2 regions of the Streptomyces sp. NPDC001927 genome follow, and region 1 is predicted to be linked to the other one. Evidence: riboswitches for the same ligand, from Rfam matches in the RefSeq annotation. Region 1 holds a riboswitch; the other holds the start of a gene.
What was found. Region 1 has a riboswitch for ZMP and ZTP ahead of ACWCO8_RS14870 (serine hydroxymethyltransferase). Riboswitches for the same ligand answer to the same signal wherever they lie in the genome.
Positions count from the first base shown of each region.

Region 2: linked by a shared signal. The riboswitch ahead of ACWCO8_RS19135 (bifunctional 5,10-methylenetetrahydrofolate dehydrogenase/5,10-methenyltetrahydrofolate cyclohydrolase) and the one ahead of ACWCO8_RS14870 (serine hydroxymethyltransferase) in region 1 are both predicted to bind ZMP and ZTP.

Region 1 is NZ_JBSFEN010000005.1:205,452-208,848, forward strand. It holds gene rocD (ornithine--oxo-acid transaminase) at 1-1,188, opposite strand, end outside; ZMP/ZTP riboswitch at 1,297-1,387, shown strand; gene ACWCO8_RS14870 (serine hydroxymethyltransferase) at 1,463-2,761, shown strand; gene ACWCO8_RS14875 (hypothetical protein) at 2,803-3,397, opposite strand, start outside.
Region 2 is NZ_JBSFEN010000006.1:414,565-417,961, forward strand. It holds gene ACWCO8_RS19130 (hypothetical protein) at 1-510, opposite strand, end outside; gene ACWCO8_RS19135 (bifunctional 5,10-methylenetetrahydrofolate dehydrogenase/5,10-methenyltetrahydrofolate cyclohydrolase) at 651-1,505, opposite strand; ZMP/ZTP riboswitch at 1,535-1,641, opposite strand; gene ACWCO8_RS19140 (GAF domain-containing protein) at 1,797-3,083, shown strand; gene exaC (acetaldehyde dehydrogenase ExaC) at 3,129-3,397, shown strand, end outside.

The sequences.
Region 1 (3,397 bases):
TCGCAGTTGCTCCAGGCCCCAGTCCAGGTCCTCCTTGCTGATCACCAGGGGTGGGGCGATCCGGATCGTCGAGCCGTGCGTGTCCTTGACCAGCACGCCCCGCTCCATCAGCTTCTCCGAGATCTCCCGGCCCGTGCCCCGCGACGGCGCGATGTCCACCCCGGCCCACAGGCCGCGCCCCCGCACCGCCTCGACCGCGCCTCCGCCGACGAGCAGCCCCAGCTCCGCGTGCAGGTGCTCGCCCAGCTCCGCCGCCCGCTGCTGGTACTCGCCCGTCCGCAGCATCGCGATCACCTCCAGGGCCACCGCGCACGCCAGCGGGTTCCCGCCGAACGTCGACCCGTGCTCGCCCGGCCGGAACACCCCGAGCACGTCCCGGTCCGCCACCACCGCCGAGACCGGGACGACACCGCCGCCCAGCGCCTTGCCCAGGACGTACACGTCCGGCACCACGCCCTCGTGCTCGCACGCGAACGTCCGCCCGGTCCGGCCGAGGCCCGACTGGATCTCGTCCGCGATGAACAGCACGTTCCGCTCCCGGGTCAACTCCCGTACCCCGCGCAGATATCCGGCAGGCGGGACGAGGACCCCCGCCTCGCCCTGGATCGGCTCGATCAGCACCGCCACCGTGTGCGCGGTGACCGCGGCCTCCATCGCCGTCAGATCGCCGTACGGGACGATCTCGAAGCCCGGCGTGTACGGGCCGTAGTGGTCACGGGCCTCGTGGTCCGTGGAGAAGCTGACGATCGTCGTCGTCCGACCGTGGAAGTTGTTCGCCGCGACCACGATCTTCGCGTGCCCGTCCGGCACGCCCTTGACCTCGTACCCCCACTTCCGGGCGGTCTTCACCGCCGTCTCGATCGCCTCCGCGCCCGTGTTCATCGGCAGGACCATGTCCTTGCCGCACAGCTCCGCGAGCCGGGTGCAGAACTCCGCGAAGCGGTCGTGGTGGAACGCCCTCGACGTGAGCGTCACCCGCTCCAGCTGCGCCCGCGCCGCGTCGATCAGCCGGCGGTGGCCGTGGCCGAAGTTGAGCGCCGAGTACCCGGCGAGCATGTCGAGATAGCGGCGCCCCTCGACATCGGTCATCCAGGCCCCGTCGGCCGAGGCGACGACGACGGGCAGGGGGTGGTAGTTGTGCGCGCTGTGCGCCTCCGCGGAAGCGATCGCGTCTTGCGTACTCGACACGGGATCTCCGTTCGTCCTGCGGCCAGGGGCGGGTGTGGCTCCCTTTCCTATCGTCGCTCGGATACCGGACGAAGAAACCTTGAACGACGGCGCGCCCGCTAATGTGGAAACACGCACGGCGACTGGCGTACGGGGAATCGACCCTGGGGGAGCCGTGCGCGGCAGACCACACGCGGTGCCGCCCGCCTGGGCACCACAAGGACCCCGTCCCGTGTGGTGCCGCGCCGAGCCGCACCGCTCCGGGACCCGCCGCCGCAACGCCCGGAGGAACGCCATGAGCGACATCGCGACCGACGCCACCAGCAACGCCCCTGTCCAGCACCCCGCCCTCGCCGCGGCCGACCCCGAACTCGCCGCGCTCGTCGGCGCCGAGGAGCGGCTGCAGGCCGAGACCCTGCGGATGATCCCCAGCGAGAACTACGTCTCCGCCGCCGTCCTCGAGGCCTCCGGCACGGTCCTGCAGAACAAGTACAGCGAGGGCTACCCCGGCCGCCGGTACTACGAGGGCCAGCAGAACATCGACCAGGTCGAGACCCTCGCCGTCGAGCGCGCCAAGGCCGTCTTCGGCGTCGACCACGCCAACGTCCAGCCCTACTCCGGTTCCCCCGCCAACCTCGCCGTCTACCTCGCCTTCGCCGAGCCGGGCGACACCGTGATGGGCATGGCCCTGCCCATGGGCGGCCACCTCACCCACGGCTGGGGCGTCTCCGCCACCGGCAAGTGGTTCCGCGGCGTGCAGTACGGCGTACGCCAGGACAACGGGCTCGTCGACTTCGACCAGGTCCGCGAGCTGGCCCTCAAGGAGCGCCCGAAGCTGATCTTCTGCGGCGGCACCGCGCTGCCCCGCACGATCGACTTCGCCGCCTTCGCCGAGATCGCCCGCGAGGCCGGGTCCGTCCTCGTCGCCGACATCGCCCACATCGCCGGCCTCATCGCGGGCGGCGCCCACCCCTCACCGGTCCCGTACGCCGACGTCATCTCGACGACCACCCACAAGACCCTGCGCGGCCCGCGCGGCGCCATGCTGATGTCCCGCGAGGAGCACGCCAAGGCCCTCGACAAGGCCGTCTTCCCCGGCCTCCAGGGCGGCCCGCACAACCAGACCACCGCCGCCATCGCCGTCGCCCTGCGCGAGGCGTCCCAGCCCTCCTTCCGCGACTACGCCCACGCGGTCGTCGCCAACGCCAAGGCCCTCGCCGAGGCGCTCCTCGCCCGCGGCTTCGACCTGGTCTCCGGCGGCACCGACAACCACCTGATCCTGATGGACCTCACCCCCAAGGAGGTCCCCGGCAAGGTCGCCGCCAAGGCCCTCGACCGCGCCGGGATCGTCGTCAACTACAACACCGTCCCCTACGACCCCCGGAAGCCCTTCGACCCTTCCGGCATCCGCATCGGCACCCCCTCCCTCACCTCCCGGGGCCTCGACGCCACGCACATGACCCAGGTCGCCGACTGGATCGACCGGGGCGTCGCGGCCGCCGGCTCCGGCGACGAGGACGCGCTCCGCACGATCCGCGCCGAGGTCGCCGAGCTGATGGCCGCCTTCCCGGCGCCGGGCCTCCCGGTCGGCTGACCCGCCGGTGCTGATCTGAGCCAAAGGCAGTCGTCCGGCGCTCAGCCCGCCGACTCGGCTATGCGGCGGGCCTCCTCCATGGACGGCTCGCCCTCGAGGCGCAGGGTCAGGGCTCCCGCGTTCCTCGTCCAGAGGAGCGTGGGGCCCGCCGTGCGTATGGAGTGGGTCCAGGTCCGCCCGCTCGCGTCCAGCATCGGGACGCTCAGCAGGTGCGGCTCGGCGAACCAGTAGCCCTCCGCGCCGTCCGGCAGGTCGACCCACTCCGGGTGCGTCCGCACCTGCTTGGCGAAGCCCGGCTCGAGCCGGGCGGGGAACTCGTCCAGCCGGACCGTCCCGCCGTCCTTCCCGCGCCAGCACAGGCTGATCACCGCCCGCCCCAGCTCCGCCGAGCCGGTCACCGAGACCGCGTCCGGCGTGCCGAGCGCGCTCGGTATCAAGGGCTCGAATCCCGCCCTGCGCCCGGCCTCTGCCGGCGGGACCGCCCCTTCGGTGCACCCGGGGACCGCCGCACCCGGCGCCGGACGCGCCCCGGGGTCGTACCGGACCTCGACCCCGCCGAAGCCGAACCACTCCGCCACCGTCGCCCGCACCGGAGGCGTGAGCACCAGGACCATCAGGACCCCGGAGACCGCCGCG
Region 2 (3,397 bases), on a different contig from region 1:
GTAGCCGGAGCGGTACGGGTACTGGACGAAGGTGGTCCAGCGGGTACCGCGCGGCTGGGCCGCGGCCTTGCGGCGGAGCGGCTCGCGACACAGGGCCGCCGCCGCGTCCCCGATCTGCCGGTCGGTGCGGTGCTCGCCGGTCAGGCGGACCACGGCGACGAGCTGGGCGTCGTGCGGCCTGTCGCACCCTCGCCGTACGACGGAGCCGGCGGCGGCCCGGTCGATGTCGAAGCACTCCCCCGGCTTGAGGCGGTGGTACGGGAGGACGGCGGCGGTCCCGTCCGTTCCGCCCTGCGCGGCGAGCTGGTCACCGGCGGCCGGCGCACCCGCGGCGGTCGCGCCGACGGTCGCGCCGGCCCGCTGCCGCGCGGTCGCGTCCCACCGGCTCTGGCCCTCCTGGCGGAGGGCGAAGGCGAGGGCAGCGACCAGGACGAGGATCGGCACGATGAGGTAGCGGGCCGGCGAAGGCGAAGCGATCGACGGCGATTTCTCGCCGGAGAACGGGGACATGGTGACCAGGGTCACCCGAGACGCCTCAACAGGGTTGGTTCGACGCCGAGTTGAAGCACGGCCCGTACAGAACTGTGACACTTCCCGCTCCTGTACGGGCCGTTCGAAACCCCTCGCCTTGCTAGGAGGCGACGCCCCGCCTACAGACCGAGCTGACGTTCGGCGCCCTCGACCGTCTGGGCGAGGAGCACGGCGATCGTCATCGGGCCGACACCGCCGGGTACGGGGGTGATGAGGGAGGCCCGCTCGGCGGCGGTGTCGAAGTCGACGTCACCGACGTTGCCCGGGTTGTAGCCCGCGTCGATCACGACGGCGCCGGGCTTGATGTCCTCGCCCCGGATGAACCGGGGCTTGCCGACGGCCGCAACGAGGATGTCCGCCTCGCGGACGACCTCGGACAGTTCGGTGGTGCGCGAGTGGCAGTACGTGACGGTGGCGTCGCGGCCGAGGAGCAGCAGACCGGCGGGCTTGCCGAGGATCGCGGAGCGGCCGACGACGACGGCGCGCTTGCCGCGCGGATCGACGTCGTACGCGTCGAGCAGCCGCATGATGCCGCCGGGCGTGCAGGAGACGAAGCCGGGCAGCCCGAAGCCCATGGCGGCGAACGAGGCCATGGTGACTCCGTCGACGTCCTTGGCCGGATCGATCGCCTCGAAGGCGGCCCGCTCGTCGATGTGGGGGCCGACCGGGTGCTGGAGCAGGATGCCGTGGACGTCGGGGTCCTGGGAGAGCGCGGTGATCGCGGCGACGAGTTCCTCGGTCGTCGTCTCGGCGGGCAGCTCGACGTGCTTGGAGCGGATTCCGGCCTTCGCGCAGCGGTTCTGCTTCATCTTCACGTACGTCACGGAGGCGGGGTCCGCCCCGACGAGCACCGTGGCGAGGCAGGGCGTGACGCCGGTGCGGCGGGTGATCTCGGCGGCGCGGGCTGCGGTCTCCTCGACCGTACGGCGAGCGAGGGCGGTGCCGTCCATGAGGGAGGCGGTACTGGTGGACATGGGCCACTCCTGGGCGTCGTCGAGGACAGGGTGATCGCCCAGGCGCACGGCAGCGTCGGATCCGCGCGGGTGCACGGGGTCCGCGGGGCCGCTCCCCGGTGGTGATCCACCTCAAGCGCCAGTCACGGCCCGAGCCTCACTCTACGCGAGGCCTGGGCAGGGCCCCAGGGCGGTGTTCGGACAGGGCGCATATGCCGGGGTGTCCGGACGCTTGTCGGCGACCTCGGCGAGCACGACGATGACGGCAACAAGGCACACCTGGAAGCCTGGGACCTCGACGTGGAGGCCGAGTTGAGCGATGCATGGCCGGCGGCGGAGCCGGACGCCGGGGCGCTTCGGCGGGCGCACGAGGTGTTCACCGGCGGCAGCGGCGGCCAGGTCCCCCTCCCGCCGGTGCGGCCGCTTGTCGCGGAGTCGTGGCGGCGCTCGGCGCGGGCCCGGGTGAGTCCGGACGGCGCGGCCTGTGTGGAGCTGGCGGACGACGAGCTCGCCGACCACCGCGCGGGGCATCCGCTGTCCGCCGCCATGCCGGTGATCCGGGAGCTGATGGGAACGTACGCGGCGGACGGCGAGCACCTCCTGGCGGTCTGCGACGCGTCGGGCCGGATGCTGTGGGTGGAGGGCCATCCGGGGACGCTGCGGCGGGCGCGGGCGATGAACTTCGTCGCCGGGGCCCGCTGGTCGGAGTCGGCGGCCGGGACGAACGCTCCGGGGACCGCGATCGCGGTGGACCGCCCGGTGCAGGTGTTCAGCGCCGAGCACTTCCAGCGGCCGGTGCAGGCGTGGACCTGCGCCGCCGCTCCCGTACACGATCCGCACACCGGGCGGCTGCTCGGCGCCGTCGACATCACCGGCGGGGACGGCCTCGCGCACCCGCACAGTCTGGCGTTCGTCCAGGCCGTGGCGCGGGCGGCGGAGTCGCAGTTGGCCCTGCTGGCGCCGCCGCGCACCACGGACCGGATACGGCTGACCGCGCTCGGCCGGGACGAGGCGCTGCTCACCGTGGCGGGCCGCCGGCTGCGGCTGAGCCGGCGCCACAGCGAGATCCTGGTGGTCCTGGCCCATCGCCCGGAGGGGGTGGGCGGCGACGAACTCCTCACGCTCCTGTACGAGGACGAGTCGGTGACCCCGGTCACGCTGCGGGCGGAGCTGTCCCGGTTGCGCGGGCTCCTGGGGCCGGAGGCGCTGCGCTCGCGCCCGTATCGGTTGGCGGCCGAGGTCGACGCGGACTTCGCGACGGTGGACCGGCGCCTCGGCTCGGGTGCGGTGTCGGCGGCGCTCGCCGACTACGCGGGGCCGCTGCTGCCGGCGTCCCGCGCCCCCGGGGTCGTACGGCTGCGGGAGCGGCTCGCGGGCAGGCTGCGGGCCTCGCTGGTGGACCGGGGCGACGCGGCGTTGCTCGCGGACTGGACGTACAGCGCGTGGGGCGAGGACGACGTGGAGATGTGGCGGGCGCTCGCCGAGGTGGTGCCGGCTTCGGGCAGGCCTCCAGTACTGGCCCGGCTGCGCGCCCTGGACGAGGAACTGTCGGCGGGCGCAACGGGGTTGCAACGTAGGGCTCCGCAGACTCGGCGGTGAGCGCCGGCCAGGGACGGCCGGCGCGGTCCGAGGGAGGCCATGTCCATGACCCGTTACGCCGCACCCGGTACCGAGGGCGCGCTCATGTCGTACCTGCCGCGCTACGACCACTGGATCGGCGGTGAGTACGTGGCCCCGGCGCGGGGCCAGTACTTCGAGAACCCGAGCCCGGTCGACGGCCGCCCCTTCACCGAGGTCGCCCGCGGCACCGCGGAGGACGTGGAGCGGGCCCTCGACGCGGCGCACGCGGCGGCTCCGGCGTGGGGTCGTACGGCGCCGAACGAGCGGTCGAACGTCCTTCTCAGGATCGCCGA